2 linked regions of the Prochlorococcus marinus XMU1408 genome follow. The protein of the gene in region 1 binds, or shares a complex with, the protein of each later gene. Links are inferred from orthologs where the notes say so. Each region holds a gene or a part of one and is shown on either strand. Other genes may lie near its edges. The genes, in order: DNJ73_RS02905 and accD.

Region 1 (10,956 bases):
ACAATCAATAATCCTGATTTCAAAATCAATGCCAAATAACTATAGAAAAGCTCCCGCCTAACTTCTTCTTTTTGGAATTCAGCAACTTGAGTAAAGGCATCAATTTTTTCTATGCCAGAAGGATTTCTCTTTCTGATTTTTTTTGAACGCTTTATTCTGTATGACTCGTCAATTCGTTGAGGTTGTCCCAAAATTAAATACAAACAGCCCAATTATTTTCATAGTAACTTAATTAATAAGGGAATCAATTCTTTAATTTCTTGCCATGTATTTATAAATTCAAAAAAAAATAAATTCATGAGTATAAAAACTAATATTTTAGAGCTTCCAATAAATCTCTTTGTTACATACTTTTGCTCGTAGTTCAATTAGAAAGATTTAACTATCCTTAAAATAAAAGTTGATGATTTCTTAATAGATCCCTAAAAATTTTGCCGACAATTAACGAACAATAAGAATGAGCCTCCCAGAAAAAGTCCTTTATTTAAATCCTCTTGAATTAAGTGGGCCAGAACAAATGGCAATTGATCTCTTCTTGTTAGAAAAATCATTTACTGACAAAAATTTTAATATGGCAATTCGCTTTTATACGTGGAATGGAGACTGGTTATCGGTTGGAAAGAATCAAAAAGTTTTGCCAAAAACTTGGATAAATCTTTCAAAAAATGAAAACTTAAAAATAGTAAGAAGGCCTAGTGGAGGAAAATCTGTTCTTCATAGTAAAGGGCTCACTTACGCCATTGTATGGAAATATCCACCAAGAAATAAAAAAGAATCATATTTAAAGACTGCCCAATGGTTAAAAGATGGTTTTAAAAAAATTGGAGTGGATTTAACTTTTGGTAATCAACCTATAAATCTCTCCAATAACAATTGTTTCGCGACTTCAACATTAGCTGACTTAGTAGATAAAGAAAAAAATAAATATATTGGTAGCGCACAATATTGGAAAAAGGGTCACCTGCTTCAACATGGAGAGATATTAATTGAACCATCAAAAAGATTATGGAAAAAAGTTTTCAATGCTGATCCACCCAAAATAAAAAATGAATTGAAAGAGAAAGATAGAATTATATTTTATTTAAAAGAATCATTAATTAAAACATGGCCTAGCTTAAAATGGTCTGATTACAAATTAGATAAAAAAGATAAAGAATTAATAGATAAATTAGCCAGAGATAATTTCAAAGAAATAAATCATTTTTGATCTTCTTCTACATAACTTGATTCCATAGTTTTTGCAATGCTTGATAAATTCAAGCCCAGTGGATATATATTCTCTTTTCTTGCAACTTTAATTAATTGATCTGGAAGATTTAATCCTATTTTTTTGAGTACTGCCTTTCCAATATCAACCCTATCCAAAGTACCTAAAGGAAGTCCTGCTACTGAGAGAACAAGGAGTCTTGCATCTTTTGTGTTTTCAATTTTTATTATGGCCTTATATAGTGATTCTTTTTCTCCAACTGAAGGCAAATCATCTATAGGCAATGAAAAATCATAAAGAAACTTCTTATCCCAGTTTTGTATAGAGATATTCTTCAAGATTTTTTCAGTTACATAACCTACCCATCTACCATCTCTGCACAAAAGAAACCATTCTTCACTGAAACCACCTTTATTCAAGGAATTATATTTAGACAAAACTTTTATAGGTAAATCATCCTCGAGAACTCTATATGATCTGCTGCAAACCTGACCAACCTTAAACATAGATAATATATTTTGGATCTTAATAAGTTGACTCTGAGATTTTGAGGAGGAAAAGATAAATAAACCAATAATTAAAAAGCAAAAAGAGATATAAAGATTACCTCTAAGTAAAATTAGAAATCCAATAAAAATAGAAAGAATAGAAATGAATCTTGCAGACGCAATAGCAACTTTTATTCCTGCTTTTTTACTCCCTGTAAAATGCCATATTAAAGATTTCAATATTACGCCACCATCAAGAGGGATTATTGGAAGTAAGTTAAATAATCCTATTAAAAGATTCAGGCTGCCAACCTGCTTAAATAAATTAGAAATAATTAAACTTGATTCAAATAAAGTATTACTTAATAAAATCATTGAGAAAGCTAATAAAAGACTAACAATTGGTCCTGAAATAGCAATTTTCAAACTTCCTTTTGAAGTCGTACATTCCTTTTCAAGATTTGCCATACCTCCAAGAAAAAAAAGTGTGATTTCTCTAACTTTTAAACCTTCCCCAATTGCAACAAAAGAATGAGCCAATTCATGTAATAAAACAGACAAAAATAAAAGTAATGAAGTGAACGCACCAATTAACCATCCATTCCAATTAGATGCTTGACCATCCAGCAGTGTCTCAAATTGATCTCTGGCTGACAAAGTAAAATATAAGAAGACAAAAAACCAACTAGGATGAATCCTCAAAGGAATGCCCCTAATTTTCATAACTTCCCAACTACCCACGCCAAAGGCCTCCGAGCTCTCAAAAAAATCTATTTAAATTAATCCTAATAAAAGTTCTGGTAATGATCAGAAAATCAACTTCTAAAAAATCAACAGCAATAAAAATTTGTGGGATAACAAAGACTTCACAAGCAAGAATTATCTCTCAATTCAAAATAAATGCGCTTGGAGTTATTGGAGTTAAAAATTCACCTCGTTTTGTACCAGAAGAAGAATGTATAAAAATTTTTAAAGAAGTAGAAAAAGTTTCTACAAGTATTCAGAGAGTATTAGTTATAGCAAATGAGAAATTTGAATCCATTAAATCTATATCAAATAGATTAAACCCACCCTCTGTATTACAACTTCATGGAGATGAGTCAGTTGATTATTGCCGTGAATTGAAGAAAGAATTTCCAACCATTAAGTTGTGGAAAGCGTTCAGATTGAAATCTCTTAATGATTTAGAAAACATAAGTCAATATGATAAAAATATTGACGCCATCCTATTAGATGCCTGGGATGACAAATGCCTAGGTGGAACAGGTAATAGAATTCCAATAGAATTATTAATTGATAAAAGTTTTAAAAGTCCCTGGATCTTAGCTGGTGGAATATCTGCTGAAATAATTCCTGAAATTTTTTCTAAACTGAAACCCGATGGGATTGATGCTTCTAGTCGTCTAGAAATATCTCCAGGCATAAAAGATATTAAAAAAGTTAGATCTCTTGTTCAAGTAATTAGAGAAAATAATTAGTTAGAGAAAGTAATTCTATTTATTAAAAATCAGAATACTCCTCCAGAAGGCATCAGAGTTAAATCTTCTATAATTTGATTACTTGGTTGATTAGCAATATGTAGAAGTTCATATGCAACTTGATCAACGGTAAGCATCGAATCTTTGTCAAATTGCATCTCAACGGTATCTGTGTCCCAAAGAGATGAATTCACTGATCCAAGAGTAAGTGTGCATGCTCGAATGCAATGTTTACGTTCTTCTTCTGCTAAGCATTTAGTAAAACTTGCTAAGGCTGCTTTAGAAACACAGTAGGCTCCCCATTGAGAGAAAGCATTTCGAGAGGCATGACTACTTACGTTTATAATCAATCCTCCTTTGTTTCTCATCAAAGGAACCACCTCAGAACAAATCTGAAAGATACTAGTGAGATTTAATTGCATTATCCATTCCCATTTCTCAATTGGCATTGATAGAAGGTCACCGGTCCAAGCAACCCCTGCATTATTAATTACAACCGAAGGGACCAAGCCATTTTTCAATAACTCATTGATCCCTTTAGAAATATCTTTTGAATTACTTAGATCAATACATTTGTAGTAAGACTTGATTTTTTTATTGTCAACTTCATTAACAAGACTTACCAGATCTTCTTCTGATCTAGATATCAATAGTAAATCCCATCCATCATTAGCGAAAGCTTTAGCCGTTGCTCTTCCAATTCCTCTAGAAGCACCGGTGATTAATACTGTTGGCAAGACAAGTTAGAAGCAAACATTAAAACTTTAAACTGTAACTTCACTCTCAAGAGATTGAGATTCCAAATATTTTCCTATTTGTCTAAATTTGGAATATCTATTATTCCTTAATTCGTCAGAGGATAAAGCCAATAATTCAGACAAATGCTTTTCAAGGGCATTTTTCAAGGTATCTCCGGCCTGAAGAGGTGCCCAATTATTCCCTCCAGAAGGCTCTTTTAAGACCTCATCGACAATCCCTAGCTTCAAAAGATCAGGTCCAGTAATTTTCAGGGAAGATGCTGCTTCGGGCGCCTTACCAGCATCCCTCCATAAAATCGAGGCACAAGCTTCAGGACTTGCAACTGTATAAACACTATGCTCAAACATAAGCAACCTGTCTGCTACACCTATTCCCAAAGCACCTCCAGAGCCACCTTCCCCAATTACAGTTGCAATTATCGGTACTTTCAATCTAAACATTTCACGCAAATTCACAGCAATTGCCTCACCCTGGCCTTGTTCTTCTGCTAGGAGCCCTGCATAAGCCCCAGGAGTATCAATAAAAGATATTATCGGCAAATTAAATCGATCTGCATGATCCATTAGCCTCAAAGCTTTTCTATATCCTCCTGGCTTAGCCATTCCAAAGTTACGAGCGACATTCTCTTTTGTATCCCTACCTTTTTGTTGACCGATAATAAGGACAGATTTTTCTCCAATTCGTGCTAACCCCCCTACGAGCGCCTGGTCATCAGTGCCGTTTCTATCTCCATGTAACTCTACCCAGTCATCACAAAACATTTGAATGTAATCAAGCGTGCTAGGCCTTTGAGGATGTCTAGCTACTTGAATCTTTTGAGCCGGTGTAAGTGCATTAAATATTTCTTCTCTCCTTCTTGCAGCCAGTGTCTCTAATTGCAGGAGTTGTTGACTTACATCAACCTCTGAATCTCTTGCTAATTCTCTAATTTGATCAATCTGCTTTTCCAGCTCTACAAGAGGCTTTTCAAACTCGAGGAGAAAACGTCTAGCCATGAAAAAAAAAAATCAAATAATCAGACGGTTAATGTCTGAATATTTGATTTCAAGCCAACTGCGGAAAATCCATGTCTTTCAGATGCCTTACCTATAAAATCCATCTTTTCAAGAGTGATATTGTTCCTTCCCCAACTGAAATTTGTATGACATTCCTCAAATTCAAGAAGCATTGCTTCAGCAAAACAAGCAAACATTTCTCTTTTAGGATTTTCCATCTCTGCCAATTCCATCATGCTCCAGCCAATATCCTTGAAAAATTGAACTATTCCTCCCTTTAAAATATGAATGCCAGAACCAGAGAACTTCTCCCCTAAATTTTTAGGGTATCCACCATCAATCATCAAGCAAGGTCGTTTAATTTTAGTTGGATCAATTTCTAAAGTTTTGGGCATACTTGCAACCCAAATTACAATATCTGCCTCGGGTAAAGCTTCGTCAAGAGTAAGAATTCTCCCTCCTCCAAGTTGAGATTGAAGTTCAACTAGTGGCTTTTGCTGTCTAGCTACTAATAAAAGTTCTGAAACACCAGTTCGATTAGATAACCAGCGACATACCGCACTACCGATATCACCAGTTGCACCAACAACAGCTACTTTAGATTTACTCAAATCAATTCCGATTCGAGGTGCATTTTGCTCTAGCTGTCTACAAATAACCCAAGCTGTATGCGTGTTACCAGTGGTAAATCTTTGCCAATCAAGAGTTGTATTTCTAACTTGTTGATTCTGAAGCAAATTAAAATTCTCAAAAATTATTGATGTAAATCCTCCAAGAGCGGTGATGCTGATCCCTTTTTTTTGAGCTAACTCCATTGCATTTAGAACTTTTCTTCTAGCAGTCTTGAAGCGGCTGAGCATCTCAGGAACAAAGCATGAGTCTATATAAGCCCCTTCTATTGTCTTTCCTATGGCACTTACAACCTTTACGTGCTCGACCAACTGAGGTGGAGCAGTACACCAAACATCCAAATCCCCTTCAGCGATATGGTCATACCCCAAGCCCAATGCCTTGCGCTTGGCATCTTCAAAGCTTGTTGAATGTCCAATTAGCCCAAACATTTGGTACCGAGCAAGATCAAAATTGAAACTAACTATTTATTCAAGATTGAAGGTTAGACCACCAAGGTGACAAAAAAAAGAATTCCTCAAGAAGTTTAAATTCTTGAGGAATTGATAAAAGGAGAAATATGTAAAATTAAAATCTTAAATTACTGCTGCAAGAGCCATTCTTGCAATTTCTCTATTGTCTAGACCTATTTCAAGAAGAGAGTCCTGATAAGCAATCATAAATTCTTCCATTAACTCTTCCTTATCCATATGAAGAACTTCAGCATCATTAGAAACTTCATCAAGCATTGATTTAATTAATGGCAAGTTTTCTTTATTAGCCTTCATAAGATCTTTTTTCACGGAGTCAAGATTGGCCTTCAACCATTCCTGACCATAATTCAAATGCAAGTATTCATCTTGAACAACACCTTCAGTAATTCTTTTAGCAAAAGGATCAGCCACACGAATGTAAACGTGATAAGCAGATATAGCAAAAGATTCAATCAAAATGCACTGAATTAGAAGGCAAGTAGTTGTATTTCCAGCTTTAAAAGCTTCTATAAAATTATTGTGGAGTTTTGAAAAAAATGTTTTTGCAAAGGGCATATCAGGCTTAACAGCAAGATTCCTGCCACAAGCACAAAAACCATTCATATGCTTTTTCTCCATCTTCCCAAGCCTTATAAGCTCTTCAGCGTGCTCTGGGATCATCTTAGCTAGATCAAGAAAATTGGAATACGCTTCTTGCTCACCTTCAATTACAACTGCATTAATTCTGCTGTATGCATCTTTGTAAGATTCAGAAGTGAAATCTGGAAGAGAGTCAGAGCTTAACTCTTTATTTTCTACTGTTAAATTGTCGGATGCAAGAGCTTGCATAGATCTATTAGAAATTTATCAATCTGAGTGATCTTACAGAAATAAATACAAAATGGTAGTTCAGTTACCACATCTTAACTGCTAGAAACAGGTTTTTCTGACATATTTGGTGGCCAATCACTATCCAAAAGGCTTGTAAATAGGGACTTCCAGTGATCTATTAGTGCATTTTCCAAAGCGGCACCCAATTTGGCATTTGAAGAACTTGCATCCCCAATAACCCCAGAAGAGCTCAATTCTTCTGTAAGCCATGCACATGGAGACGCACCCTCAAGGCTCCAACCTTTTGGAGTTGCAACAATCTCACCATTAGAAATTTCTTTTTCTAAGTAAGAATCATTGCGAACTAAATCTCCAGCCATGTGCAACATAAGACTTGTCTCTGCCAATGCAGCATGAAGACCTTCCTCAACCTCTTTATCAGGCAAAAGATCATCTAAGCCAGGGACTCCACTCCAAATAAAACAAGGCAGTACTGCTAAAGAAGGACATTGAATTCTTAATTGCCTGGAAACAGCTTGAAGCAATCCTATTTGTCCTCCATGAGCATTAAAAAAGACTAATCTTTTGAATCCCATAGAAGCTATCTGCTTACCAACATCACTAACAAGTGAAAGCAAAACATTTGCCGATAAAGATAAAGTTCCAGGAAAAGCCTGATGCTCAGGAGAGAAACCAATTGATTGAGATGGCATCATCCATATCGGCATTTCTCTTGGCAATCCTTCTAGGGTCTTTATTAAAATATTCTCTGCAAAAAAAGTATCAGTAATTAAAGGTAAATGTGGTCCATGCTGTTCACATGCTCCAAAGGGCCAAACCAATGTAGATCCTTTCTCTGAAGCGGCTTTTGAAGCTTCAGGCCAGGTCAAATGTTCAAATCGACGATTTTGAAAAATGATAGAAATCTCCTATTAATTCAAAAACAACTTACCCTTGACTGTAAGAATGATTCACTTATTACCAAGGGATATTATGGCCGGGTCAGATCCTCAGCCTAAAAAAGCTACTCCCCCAAGGCCGGCAAACAATACACCTCGCAAGCCATTGCAGGTTATGCATATTAGTCGGAAGACTGATGAACAGATCATTAGTGAAAATCCATCTGAGAAAGATTTCTCTGAACAAACTAAAGATAAAAGGTTAGTTGACAAAGTTCCAGTCGAAAAAAACATTTCTCGTCTAAAAAAAGCTCCTGAGTCGAAAAAAGTACTCGAGGAAAGTCCTAGCGAAAGTTTTCCAGCTATGACGATGGAAGATTTACTAAGATCAGAAGAAAGTAATTCTAAAATCAAAAAAGTTAACTCTTTTGATGAACAAAAGGCTTTTGAAAAACAAGAAAGAAAAGTTGATGAATTTGATTTTGACGAAGATGAGTTTTTAGCAGCATTAGAAGAAAATCAACCGATAGGTACTACAGGTGAAATTGCTAAAGGGTCAGTTATTGCAATTGAAAGTGATGGTATTTATGTCGACATAGGGGGAAAAGCTCCTGGCTTCATGCCTAAAAATGAATGTGGTTTAGGTGTAATTACAAATTTAAAAGAGCGTTTCCCAAAAGGTTTAGAAGTAGAAGTCCTTGTTACTAGGGAACAAAATGCAGATGGAATGGTAACAATCAGTTGCAGGGCTTTAGAGTTAAGAAAAAGCTGGGACAAAGTTCAAAATCTTGCAAAAGAAGGGAAAGTAATTCGAGTTAAAATTAATGGTTTTAACCGAGGAGGAGTTACGTGTGATTTCGAAGGATTAAGAGGTTTTATTCCCAGATCTCAACTTGAAGATGGAGAGAATCATCAATCGCTTGTTTCAAAAACAATTAATGCAGCTTTTTTAGAGGTAAATCCAGAGAGAAGAAAACTTGTTCTTTCAGAAAAGAAAGCCGCAATTGCATCAAGATTTTCTGAGTTAGAAATTGGACAACTTATCGAAGGTGAAATTTTAACAATTAAACCTTATGGTTTCTTTGTAGATTTAAAAGGCGTCAGCGGATTATTACATCATTCAATGGTTACGAATGGAAGCATGAGGAGTCTTAGAGAAGTTTTTCAAACTGGTGAATCCATTAAAGCTTTGATAACTGATTTAGATCCCTCGCGTGGACGTATTGGATTAAATACGGCAATTTTAGAAGGTCCTCCAGGAGAACTTATTACTGATAAATCAAAAGTAATGGAGGAAGCAGAGGAGAGAGCAATTAAAGCTCGAAATAGTCTTAACAAAGAAAAAGTTGAACCACAAAAAGAAGAAAAAAATATCAATTTACCTTCATAACTAAAATAATGATTATAAGTGTACCCAAGGAATCTAATTTAAAAAAAACAGACTGGGAAATTGACTTTTATTCCAGACCAATATTAGATGAAAATGGAAAAAAAAGATGGGAATTGCTTATAACAAGTACAAATGATTTCAAAGATAAGAAAACATTTAAATGGGAAAAAATATGTCCCGCATCAAGTGTTAATTCAATTTGGTTAAAAGAAGCCTTAGAAGAAGCTATTAATGAAGCCAATTCTCAAGGATGGGAAACACCTTCTGTATTACGTTGTTGGCGATCATCTATGAAAACAATGATAAAACGTGCAGCAGATCAAGTTGGCATTGAACTTATATCGAGTAAAAGAACATATACCTTGTTGGAGTGGCTTATTGATAGAGAAAGAAATTTTTATCCTCAACAAAAAGGATACATAGGTGTTAACCTCGCACCTCCATCGGACCCAATCAAAAATCAAGCAATACCATTACCTGAGGAAGTAAGAGGAGACTCTTGGAGCTTTGCTTCACTCTCAATTAACACACTTAGAGAGGCTGATGAATGGGAAATAGAGTTTTCAAATTTAATTCCCATAAAAGAATCAATTAAAGAGAATATTTCTATTCCTGGTATTAGACTTTTTAGTTCAAACAGGTCCTTGGCTCTCGCAGCATGGCTTGGGGGACTTGAACCAGTAAAACTATTAATTGAAGGAACACAAATAATTCTAGAAGCTGGGCAAGCTGATAGGTGGCTCGTCACGGATGTCGAAGAAGAAGCAAAAAAGGCTATTGAAAATAATTTTTCAAGTTCGAAGCTAGATGCTGATGGACTTCAATTTATTTCAGTCCAAAAAAGTTCCGAACAAAACTCGCTTGACGGTTTTTGGATGCTACGAGATATTGGATAATTATTATTATATTTTTCCAAGATAAAACTTAATTTGACCTTATCTAAGAAGTATAAAATTAATGAAATTAATAAATTACAATAATACAAAATATTTTCAATCTAGTCTATTAAAAGAACATGGTTTTATAAATGCTTTTTTTACAAAAAGACATAAAAAGAACAAACCAGGCGAATTGCAAAATGAACTAAACTTAGTCTCAAATATTAACTATTTAAAGCAAGTGCATAGTAATAAAATTCTTCAAGTAAATAACACATTAGATTTAGAATCTAATTTTGCTGATTGTCTAATAACCAAAAAAAAATTTCAAAGTTTATGGGTATATACAGCAGATTGCATACCAATACTAATTGCAGATAAAAAGACAAGGCAAATTGCTGCTTGCCATTCTGGGTTAAAAGGTATTAAAAAACATATTATCTCAAAATTATTAAAAATTTTTACGGCTTTAGGGGCGAAGAAAAGCAATCTAATTATTGCCCTTGGACCATCTATTAAAGGAGATAATTATCAAGTTATGACTAAAGATGTTGAGGATTTAATTATTGAGCTAACAGGGAAAGGATATATGGAGAGTTATTTATATAAAATCGAAGGGCCTAAAGAAGAAGAATTAAATTTATATAGAAAAGACCCTAATCCTGATAGGTTATTAATCGATATACAAGCTGCTGCTATATTACAACTATATAACGAAGGTATAAAACAATCTCAAATCGATCTGAACAGACTTTGCACTTACTCAAATCCAAAACTATTTAATTCATATAGAAGAAATAATACAAAGCTAAGGCAATGGAGTTGTATATATTCATAGAAATAATTATAAATGTATTACCTTAATTAAATTTAGCATTTATTTGTCGCAAGTCCTTCATTTATAAATTCCTCAGCTATATCAATATTACTCTTAAATGGAATAACTTTT
Region 2 (10,955 bases), 220 kb from region 1 along the record:
GCCAAAAGATTGCTTATCCTCAGACATTCTTACCATTGGAGAATCACCACTAGCAATAATGCAAGGTAAGTATATAGATTATAGAAACATCAAGGTAAGTTTGGTGGCAAAATTACTGTGCAAAGGATTTCATCCAACAAGTAGTTTAGCAACTGCTTGCGGGATGCAAACACTAATAAATATTTCTGGTCCAACACGCGTAATAATCTCATGGCTAGTTGGAGGGATATGTAAATCATTTAAAATTAAAGGGATGTTCTATCGTTTAGCGGGAGAGCAAGCACGATTAATTGATGATATTACTGGTACAACACCTCCCTATGATAAAAGTATAGTTTTAGGACCTCAAGATGCTAAAGATTTTTGCCTAAAAGCCTCAAAAGAATTACAAGTTAATGTAGCTGTTGTAGATGTGAATGATCTAGGCAAAGTTAAAATTCTATCAACAAATAATTTTGATAATATTGAAATAATAAAAAGAGCCTTAACTTCTAATCCAGCTGGCAATGCTGATCAACTTACACCACTAGTACTAATCAGACAAAATGAAAGAAGTTCAAACTCACGTGGTAGTTAAAAATATAATAAAATAAAGAAATGGGAAAAGATAAAGCTTTACCTTCAGATTTGATAATTGAGCCACTTAAGCTCAGACATTTATCAATGCTTAAAGAATGTAATAAGCCTAAATATCTTGGAATATTTCAAATACTGTTATGTAAAAAATGGTTTTCTTCATTAGAATCAAATCTTACAAATATCATTCCAACTCGTAACTCAACATGTTTTGTAGCCATTGAAAGAAATAACATAATTGCATATATTTTGGCTACACCAATAAATAAAAGAGGTTCCTGTTGGTCAATATCAGAACCTTATTTCATCGGAGAATCTATATCATATAGTCGCTATAATCTATTAGAAAATTTGCTACGAAAAATTCTCTATGAAAGTAATATTAATACTCAAAGTTTCCTAATCTCAGTAAATACAAATGACAATCAAAACTTATCCATAATAAGGCAATCTGGTTTTCAACCGTTCAAGATAATTAAATATTGGAAGAGAAGAGATGATTTGAAATATATAAAGAATGAATATAAACAAAATTTCATCTGGGAAAGACTCAATGAAGAAAATAGCCAACTAATTTGGAGACTTGAACAAGCAAGAGAGTCAATAAATTTCCGTTCTATTTTTGATCGGCAATGGCATGATATCTATGAGAAAAGAAATATTTTAACTGGTGTTATTAAGTGTCAAAAAAACAATGTGATAGCAGGTTTAATACCATCAATTTGTCCCCAATATGATTCTTCCCTAGAACTAATAAGGGGTTTAGCTTGGGATGAGAGGCTGAACCAATCTATTCCACAAAGAATTAATAATTTTAAGCTTACCAAAAACAACTACTACATAGAAACAACCAGTGAAGACAATAAATTGAATGAGATAATGAGTAAAAGTAATTGGGTAACAAAAGAAGAAAGAGTTCTTCTGGGAAGAAGTATATGGAAAAGGCAAAATGGATATAAATTTAAATCCATAGAAACTGAGCTTTTAACTAATCTTGTTGGGAACTTACAACAACAACCCGAATTACCCTCTACTTTTCAAATTAAAAATAATAGATGATTCAACCCAAGCCTTGTTCAGTTTTAAGTCTTGATATTGGAAATAAAAGGATAGGTATCGCTGGTTGTGATCCACTTGGAATATCAATAACTCATCTTCCTGCAATATTTAAAAAAGGATTTGAAGAAGATCTTCAAAAATTCAAAAATATATGCGCTAGTAGAAAAGTTGAAGGACTAGTTATTGGCAATCCTCTTGATATGTATGGCAAAGAAACCAATCAATCAATTCGATGTAAAAAATATGGGATTAAATTAGCGAAATGTTTAAACCTTCCTCTGGTTTTTATAAATGAACATTGCTCAACAGTCGAAGCTAAAGAGAAATTCTCTTTAAAAAGCGACAAAAGTGGAAAAATTGATAGTGCCGCGGCCGCTATACTTTTACAACAATGGCTTATTGAGGGACCTGATCTGGATGACTCAAATTAAATTTTGAATATGATGTACATACATAATCAAAAATAAACCAGATACTGATTAATAAAAATTCACCTATGTCAACAACTAATAAAAACGACGAAGTACCTACACTTTTAGTTAAAGATTCTCAAGGTTCAGATCTCCTATGTTTTCTTGAACAAGTTGTGCCTTTAGAAAATAATGAATACGCTCTTTTAACACCTGTAGACACTCCCGTATCTCTATTTCAATTAATTGATGATCAGGATCCCAAGCTAATAGAAACGATTGAAAAGAATGAACCAATACTCGAAGTAGCTGATGTTGTTCTTCAAGAGCATGATCTTAGACTTGTACGTTCAGCTATTACCCTTACAGTCTCAGGTGAACTAGATGAGCCCGAGCCTGAAGAAATTGAAGAAGAGGAGATTGATGATGAGTCCGAAACTTACGAACTTCTGGTAAATTTCAGAGTAGACAATAATGAGTATGGTTTATACATCCCACTTGATCCTTTCTTCATAGTTGGAAAGCTAGAGAATGGTGAAGTAAGACTAGTTGAAGGCGAAGAGTTTGACAGGATTCAATCAGGCATTGAAGCTGAACTTGAGGAGAGGGGATTATCAGAATAAATATCAAAGAATTACTTAATCCCAATTGGAAAGTAAACGATAAAATTTCAGAGATCTCAATAAATCACTTATTATCGAAAGATATAAAAGCGTTAATACTTGATGTTGATGGCACATTAATATCTGGGAATAATCCAGTACTTGCAAACGATATTAAAAATTGGATTCAAAACTCTAATGAGCACTTTTTCATCTATCTATTCAGCAACAACCCATCTAGAAACCGAATCAAAAAAATTGCTGATCAATTAAATTTAGATTTTACATACTCAGGTGGGAAGCCAAGCACAAGGAAATTAAAGAAGGTCTTAAGTTCTATTTCTTATTCATCTAATCAAATTGCAATAATTGGAGATAGAGTTTTTACGGATATTCTTGTAGGCAATAGATTAGGAATGTATACAATACTTGTAGATTCAGTAGATTATTATGGAAAAAAAATTGAAAGAAATAACTTTCAATTCATAGAAAGGTATCTAGCGAAAATTATAACTGGAGAATTTTTATGACAACGTGGGTAATCAAGATTGGCACAAGCCTTTTGAGAGGGACCAATGAATATACAACTTTCGACATCATTAAAAGTTATTGTTCATACATTTCTAGAGCTCAAAAAAAAGGAGATAAAATTATATTGGTTTCTAGTGGAGCTGTGGGACTTGGATGTCACAAAATGAACTTCAAGATAAGGCCAAAAGAAATTATTTCTCTTCAAGCATCTGCAGCTATAGGTCAACTACATTTAATGGCTTTATATGAAAAGGCAATGAGTAAATTTGGATATAATGTTGCACAAATATTATTAACTAGTTCAGAACTGGGTTCTAGAAATAGCTATAAATCTGCTTCTCAAACATTAAAAAGGTTAATTGAATGGGATGTTATTCCAATAGTAAACGAAAATGATATTACTTCAGATGAAGAACTAAAATATGGAGATAATGATACTTTGTCTGCATTGGTTGCAACAGCTATATCTGCTGATCAACTAATATTACTTACAGATATAGATCATCTTTACTCCTCTGATCCTAAAACCAACAGTAAGGCTAAACCAATCAAAGATATAAATAATTCAACTGAATTAAATAATTTAGAATTAGTTGATCAACAAACTACTTGGGGGACTGGTGGAATAAAAACAAAATTAACTGCTGCAAAGATAGCCACTGAAAGTGGAATAAAAGTTCAATTAGCCGATGGTAGAAATCCTGAAACTTTAGGAGAATTACTGGATGGCAAAAGGATAGGAACAGTTTTCCACCCTCATCCTAAACCCATAGGGAATAGAAAGAGTTGGCTATCGCATGCAATTAAGCCAGTTGGAGAAATCTACTTAGATGAAGGAGCTAGTGAAGCTATTAAAAACAAAGGTGCATCACTACTATTAGTTGGCGTAAAGAAAGTTAGAGGGAATTTCATTTCAAATCAACCTGTAAAAGTTATTAATACCGAAGGAGCAGAAATTGCAAAAGGAATTTGCTCAATGAGTAGTGATGCTATAAAAATAGGGATTAATTCACACGATACAACAACAGGATCTCCGCTCGTTATTCATAGAGATGTTCTGGTCCTCACCAGTGAATAGATCTTTCAACAATAGTAATTTTCACTTTCACAATTAGATCTCAATCATGCAATTCAATGAAATTGTCGAAAAACTTAAGCAAGGTCAATCAGGAGTCGTTGACTCTAAAATAAAAAATAATCCCGTTATTTTAGCTGCGGCGTCTTTAGAAAATGCAAAAGAAAATGATATAAGTTTTCTAGATAAAAACAGTCCTTTAAATCTTAGAGATCTCATCAAAAAGTCAAATGCATCTGCTCTCCTTTTGCCAGCGGATGAAAGTTATATTAGTGAAATAACAAAAAACATCTCAATCGATTGGGTGATACTAAAAGATCCCAAGATTGCATTTGCCGAGACACTAAATTTTCTTTACCCGTCTGAGATAGAGAAAGAAGGTATCCACAAGAGTGCGGTAATAGGTGAAAATGTAAAAATTGGTCCAGGAGTTTCAATCGGAGCAAATGTTTATATTGGAGATAATACAGAAATTGGAAAAGAAACCATTGTTCATGCAGGAGTTGTTGTGTATAAAAAAGTAATTATTGGTGCCAAAAATATTATTCACGCAAATAGTGTTATTCACTCTGGCTCAAAACTAGGAGATGAATGTGTAATTAATGCTAATGCTGTTATTGGTGGTGAAGGTTTTGGTTTCGTACCTACCAAAAACGGATGGAAAAAAATGCCTCAAGTAGGAAAAGTTATTTTAGGAAACAAAGTTGAAATTGGTAGCGGCTCAACTGTTGATAGGCCTTCAGTCGGAGACACCGTAATTGGAGAGGACACAAAGATAGATAACCTCGTTCAAATTGGTCATGGAGTAACTACCGGCAAAGGTTGTGCGATGGCTGCTCAAGTAGGTATAGCTGGAGGAGCACATATTGGTAATTCAGTTATTTTAGCTGGACAAGTAGGAGTAAGTAATAAAGTTAAAGTTGGGGACAGAGTAATAGCAAGTTCAAAATCTGGAATCATATCAAATATCGATGCAGATAAGGTTGTCAGCGGCTTCCCTGCAATTCCAAATAAACTTTGGTTGAGATGCTCTGCTAATTTCAAAAAACTACCTGAGATTGCTAAAGCTATTCGTGAATTAAATCGAAGAAACCCCAGGTAATTTCCCCTTGATTTATAAGAACACATGAAGTCTTACAAAATAACATTATTACCAGGTGATGGAATCGGGCCGGAAATAACAAATGTCACTCACAATATCCTTGATCTAATCTCAAATAAATTTGATTTTAAACTCAACTTCAAAGAAATGCCTTTTGGTGGATCAGCTATTGAATCAGATGGTATCCCTTTCCCCAATAAAACTCTTCAAGAATGTAAGAACTCCGATGCTGTTTTACTAGCCGCTATAGGTGACCCCAAATATGACCAATTACCTAGAGAAAAAAGGCCTGAAACAGGTTTGTTAAAGTTAAGATCTTCTCTAGACCTTTTTGCAAATATTAGACCTGTAAAAATAATTCCATCTTTAACAAAAGCAAGCAGCTTGAAAGAGGAATATGTTAACAAAGTTGATTTAGTTGTAGTTAGAGAGCTCACTAGCGGTATTTACTTTGGAGAACCAAAAGGAAGAATAAAAACAGAAAGTGGAGTAAGGGCTTTTAATACGATGACATACACTTCTGAAGAAGTTAAACGAATAGCAGAGATTGCTTTTAAATTGGCACAACAAAGAAATCAAAAAGTATGCTCAGTTGATAAAGCAAATGTTCTAGATGTAAGTCAGTTATGGAGAGAGGAAACAATATTGGTATCTAATAATTTCAAAGGAATAGATCTAACTCATCAATATGTAGATAATGCAGCGATGCAACTTGTTAGGAACCCAAGTCAATTTGATGTGATACTTACAAGTAATTTATTTGGAGATATTCTTAGCGACATCGCAGCCATGCTAACAGGATCAATTGGAATGCTTCCTTCTGCATCATTAACAAAAGATGGGCCTGGTGTCTTCGAACCTGTTCATGGTTCCGCTCCTGATATAGCAGGAAAAGATATAGCTAATCCAATAGCGATGATTTTATCGGCTGCAATGATGTTAAAAATTGCTTTTAATGAGATTGATGCTGGAAATTTTTTAGAAAATGCAATTAACGAACTTTTAACTGAAGGGTATAGAACTCCTGACTTGATGAGCAGTGGAAAAGGAAAACAAGTTGGTTGCAAACAAATGGGGGAACTTTTAGTCGAAAAATTGAAATAATAAGTTCACAAATTAAAAAACTCTTTGAATACTTTCCCTTTGATGGTCTGTCGACCTGTAAAAATAAATATTCAATACATAAGCGTCGATGTCAAAGCTTCACCCAGTAGTAGCTGTAACAGGTTCATCCGGAGCAGGAACTAGCACCGTTAAAAGAGCATTCGAGCATATATTTGCTCGTGAAAATATTGTCCCAGCAGTAGTTGAAGGTGATAGTTACCACCGATTTGAGAGAATGCCCATGAAGAAGGCGATGTCCGAAGCACTCTCAAGAGGTGAGAACTTTTCTCATTTTGGACCAGAAGCAAATTTATTCGATAAATTAGAAGAGTTATTTAGTCAATATGGAAAAACGGGCGGAGGTCAGAAAAGATACTATTTACATAGCACTGAAGAAGCAGAGGAACACAATACTCGACTAGGAACAAAATTAGATCCAGGTCAATTTACTCCGTGGGAAGAGATACCAACAGGAACAGACCTTTTATTTTATGAGGGACTTCACGGTGGAGTAGTAGGAAAAGATTATGATGTTGCTTCTTTTGCTGATTTACTTGTTGGTGTAGTACCAATTACCAATCTTGAATGGATACAAAAAATACATCGAGACAACGCAGAGAGAGGATATTCAGCAGAAACAATCGTAGATACAATTTTAAGAAGAATGCCTGATTACATTAATCACATATGTCCCCAATTCAGCCGAACAGATATTAATTTCCAGAGAGTACCAACAATTGACACCTCAAACCCATTTATTTGCAGAAATATTCCAACGCCTGATGAAAGTTTTGTGATTATTCATTTTAGAAAAGGTTCAAGAGAAAAATGGGGTATAGATTTCCAGTATTTATTAGGAATGATCCATGATTCATTCATGTCAAGTCCTACAAGTATTGTTGTAAATGGAGGGAAGATGGGATTTGCTATGGAACTAATCCTAACACCAATTATTCATAAGATGATAGAGGAGAAAAAAGCGGCAGGCTAAATATAATAATTAAAAGTTAGGCTAATTATTAATAAGATAAATAAAAAGATATTAATTATTTAATTTTTATATTTATCAATTAAATACCTTTTTCTCAAAAAAAAGTTTAAATTCTATACTACCAAAGCAAAAAGAAATTATAAATATCACATGATATATAATATTTTTTAATTATAATCCTCAGATCAACTTAAAGATAAAGCTAAAAAGTTCAAAGAAATCATAATTAATTCTTTTTAGATACTACTTATCTTTAATAATTATGCATTAAAATAAAATTTTTTGGTTAAAATTATGAAAAAATAGTGATATAGAGCATATATGTTAACCAAAATAATGCAAAGTATTGAAGTAAGGTTAAATTTAAATCACTAAAATATTTAAATCATTTATTAAGTATTTGATTGAACATTCATATCAATTGGAATATTTGGTTATTTTATTTCAGATAAGATTTAAAAGTTCTAATACCTTAAAGGCACTCAAGGTATTAAATTAATATCAATCACTAAAAAGCTGTGTCATTATTCGACTGGTTTGCTGATAGAAGGAAAGGCCAATTTGTTGGCAAAGTCACTCAGGAATCTGAAGAAAGTGATGGCCTTTGGGAAAAATGTCCAGAATGTGGACAAGTCGTTTATAGAAAAGACTTAATAGATAACTGTAGTGTTTGTAGTAACTGTGGGCACCACAATCGGATAGATAGCAACGAAAGAATAAGACTAATTACTGACCCAAATACATTTAAATCAATAAATAATCATTTAACTCCAGTTGATCCCCTTGGCTTTAAAGACAGAAGAGCCTACGCAGACAGGCTGAGGGAAAGTCAAGCAAGTACTGGACTTAAAGATGGAGTAATAACAGGTACATGCGAGGTGGAATCTATTCCAATGGCATTAGCCGTAATGGATTTTAGGTTCATGGGTGGCTCAATGGGATCTGTCGTAGGAGAAAAGATTACAAGGCTTATTGAATACTCAACAGAAGCAAAATTACCATTGTTAATTGTCTGTGCATCTGGTGGTGCGCGAATGCAAGAAGGGATGTTAAGCCTGATGCAAATGGCAAAGATATCTGGTGCACTAGAACGTCACAGAGATGCTGAATTACTTTATATGCCTTTACTTACCCACCCCACTACTGGAGGCGTAACAGCTAGTTTTGCCATGCTTGGTGATTTAATTCTTGCAGAACCTAAAGCACTAATTGGATTTGCAGGAAGAAGAGTAATTGAGCAAACACTGAGAGAAAAATTACCTGATAATTTCCAAACAGCAGAATATCTTCAAGATCACGGTTTTGTAGATACTATTGTACCGAGAACGCAGCTTAAAGAAACTTTGGCAAAACTATTACGACTTCACAAATCACAAGATATAAAGGTAAAATCTAATGCTTAAAATAAATCAAAATACTAAAAAGATATTTAATTTTTCGTTAAATTTATTTATATTAACTTTAACATTTTTTCTAACTATTTCAAGTGAGGTCTATGCCGCTAATAATAATTGGATTGAAATCACTAAAACGCCTAATGGAATTCAATATTTAGATAAAGATAGTGTAAGCAAGAAAGATAAAGGAGTGATAGAAATAACAACGAAATATTTAAAAATTGACGCTAACACTTCAAATGAAATTGATGAGAACATTTACATAATGAGAATCAATTGTTTAACTAATAAATTTAAAGATATTTCAGTTAATGGAACAATTAATTTAAGCGCAAAATGGAAAGCCCCAGGTGGGGATAAACTAATTAATGATGTAATTTTATATAACTGCAAAAATGTTTGACCTCACTGATTTTTAAAAAAGATGATTAATAAGTACAAACGGATACGAATAGCAATTGCAGGATTAGGTTTCGGGGAAAGTGTTCACATTCCTGCATCATTATCTAATGAGAATATTGAGCTCGTAGGTTTGTGGCATCCTAGGCAAGATAGGCTTGAGGAAGCCTGCAAAAAGCATAATCTTTGTGCTTATGAAACCTGGAATGGTCTAGTAAATGATCCCAAAATTGAAGGAATAATTATAGCTACCCCACCAGCTCCGAGATTCGAGCTAGCAATACAAGCCATTCAAGCAGGCAAACATCTTTTATTGGAGAAACCAACTTGCTTAAATGCTTATGAGGTAATGGAGCTTCAAAGAAACGCTCTCAAAAAAAATTTACAAATAGCGGTCGATTACGAATATCGAGCTGTTCCCTTATTCATGCAAGCAAAGCGAATAATTGATGAAAAAAAACTTGAAGAACCATATTTTCTCAAACTTGATTGGCTAATGAGTAGCAGAGCTAATCCCGATAGGCCATGGAATTGGTATTCAGATGAGAACTCTGGTGGAGGTGTTTTAGGAGCATTAGGGACGCACGCTTTTGACATGATCCATTGGCTCATTGGACCTACTTATTCTCTAAGCTCAATAAATTCAACTTCAATCAAAGAAAGATTTTGCCCACTATCAAAAACAACTAAAAGAGTAACAAGTGAAGATGTAAGTATTTCTCAACTACAAATAAAAAGTATCCACAACAACTTAATTCCATGCCAAATAAATCTTTCTGCTGTTACGAAACAAAGCAAAGGATTTAATCTTGAAATTTATGGCAAAAATGGAACATTAATTCTAAGTAGCGATAATCAAAAGGATTATGTCCACGGATTCGGGCTATGGTTCTCTCATAAAGGTGAAGTTCTTAAAAATATTCAACCAGATTCAGACCTAGCTTTCTCAAAGATTTGGACAGATGGACGAATAGCCCCAGTAGCAAGAATCCAAAATTGGTGGGCTCAAAGCATAAAAGATGGAACTCCTGTCATCCCTGGATTAGTGGAGGGATTAGCCAGCCAAAAGGTTTGCGATAAAGTAAAAGAATCAAATTTAAATGGAATAAAGATTGAAATTGATTAAAGAAATTCAATAAATTTCGAATTAAAACTCCACAATTTTCAGAAAGTAGTTCCAAAAAAAAAAAAAAAAAAAACTTATTAGGTGTAATAAGCCACAAAAGGGGCCGTTGATATGGAATAATCTTAAGGAAATTTTTGTTGCATAAATGGCACTCTCGTACTACGCAGAAGAACTTAAGAAGACAGCAAGTGCCATAGCCCAGCCAGGCAAAGGGATTCTTGCTGTTGATGAATCAACGAAAACAGTAGGTAAAAGACTTGCATCAATAGGTGTTGAGAACACTGAGGACAACAGAAAAGCTTATAGAGGTATGCTTTTCACCACAGAAGGTCTTGGAAACTTCATAAGTGGAGCAATTCTTTTTGAAGAAACGCTTTTCCAGAACCACCCAGATGGTGAGCCAATGGTTAAAAAGCTTGAGAAGCTAGGAATTATTCCAGGAATCAAGGTTGATAAAGGTCTAAGACCATTAGCTGGTGGACATGATGTAGAAACTTTTTGTTCAGGTTTAGATGGCCTTGTTGAAAGAGCTGCTGATTACTACGAGCAAGGTGCAAGATTTGCTAAGTGGAGAGCAGTGCTT

Evidence for each region.
Region 2: the proteins of DNJ73_RS02905 (region 1) and accD are in contact, whole or in part, in a solved structure (PDB 8UXZ), measured with the Escherichia coli proteins. The link is inferred for Prochlorococcus marinus XMU1408 from one-to-one orthologs.

What each region holds. Positions count from the first base shown.
Region 1 is NZ_QJUE01000002.1:252,133-263,088, reverse strand. Bases 2,933-5,841 are described here. They hold DNJ73_RS02905 (acetyl-CoA carboxylase carboxyltransferase subunit alpha), read right to left. Parts: upstream 4,928-5,841; coding sequence 3,938-4,927; downstream 2,933-3,937. Other genes in these bases: DNJ73_RS02900 (long-chain acyl-[acyl-carrier-protein] reductase), read right to left, coding at 4,948-5,841; DNJ73_RS02910 (SDR family oxidoreductase), read right to left, coding at 3,203-3,910; DNJ73_RS02915 (phosphoribosylanthranilate isomerase), read left to right, coding at 2,933-3,173. Outside these bases: DNJ73_RS02930 (hypothetical protein), read right to left, coding at 1-191; DNJ73_RS02925 (lipoate--protein ligase family protein), read left to right, coding at 458-1,207; DNJ73_RS02920 (site-2 protease family protein), read right to left, coding at 1,198-2,418; more of DNJ73_RS02915, read left to right, coding at 2,499-2,932; more of DNJ73_RS02900, read right to left, coding at 5,842-5,988; DNJ73_RS02895 (aldehyde oxygenase (deformylating)), read right to left, coding at 6,133-6,858; DNJ73_RS02890 (creatininase family protein), read right to left, coding at 6,933-7,730; DNJ73_RS02885 (S1 RNA-binding domain-containing protein), read left to right, coding at 7,834-9,129; DNJ73_RS02880 (Tab2/Atab2 family RNA-binding protein), read left to right, coding at 9,138-10,025; peptidoglycan editing factor PgeF, read left to right, coding at 10,087-10,845; DNJ73_RS02870 (nuclease), read right to left, coding at 10,878-10,956. UniProt on the Escherichia coli protein: Component of the acetyl coenzyme A carboxylase (ACC) complex. First, biotin carboxylase catalyzes the carboxylation of biotin on its carrier protein (BCCP) and then the CO(2) group is transferred by the carboxyltransferase to acetyl-CoA to form malonyl-CoA.
Region 2 is NZ_QJUE01000002.1:479,505-490,459, reverse strand. What follows is about bases 7,003-9,910. They hold accD (acetyl-CoA carboxylase, carboxyltransferase subunit beta), read left to right. Parts: upstream 7,003-7,968; coding sequence 7,969-8,853; downstream 8,854-9,910. Other genes in these bases: DNJ73_RS04045 (Gfo/Idh/MocA family protein), read left to right, coding at 9,272-9,910; DNJ73_RS04050 (hypothetical protein), read left to right, coding at 8,846-9,250; DNJ73_RS04060 (phosphoribulokinase), read left to right, coding at 7,003-7,450. Outside these bases: DNJ73_RS04100 (hypothetical protein), read left to right, coding at 1-577; DNJ73_RS04095 (hypothetical protein), read left to right, coding at 598-1,635; Holliday junction resolvase RuvX, read left to right, coding at 1,632-2,066; DNJ73_RS04085 (DUF3727 domain-containing protein), read left to right, coding at 2,132-2,668; DNJ73_RS10270 (YqeG family HAD IIIA-type phosphatase), read left to right, coding at 2,656-3,177; proB (glutamate 5-kinase), read left to right, coding at 3,174-4,256; lpxD (UDP-3-O-(3-hydroxymyristoyl)glucosamine N-acyltransferase), read left to right, coding at 4,303-5,355; leuB (3-isopropylmalate dehydrogenase), read left to right, coding at 5,380-6,459; more of DNJ73_RS04060, read left to right, coding at 6,548-7,002; more of DNJ73_RS04045, read left to right, coding at 9,911-10,372; DNJ73_RS04040 (class I fructose-bisphosphate aldolase), read left to right, coding at 10,518-10,955.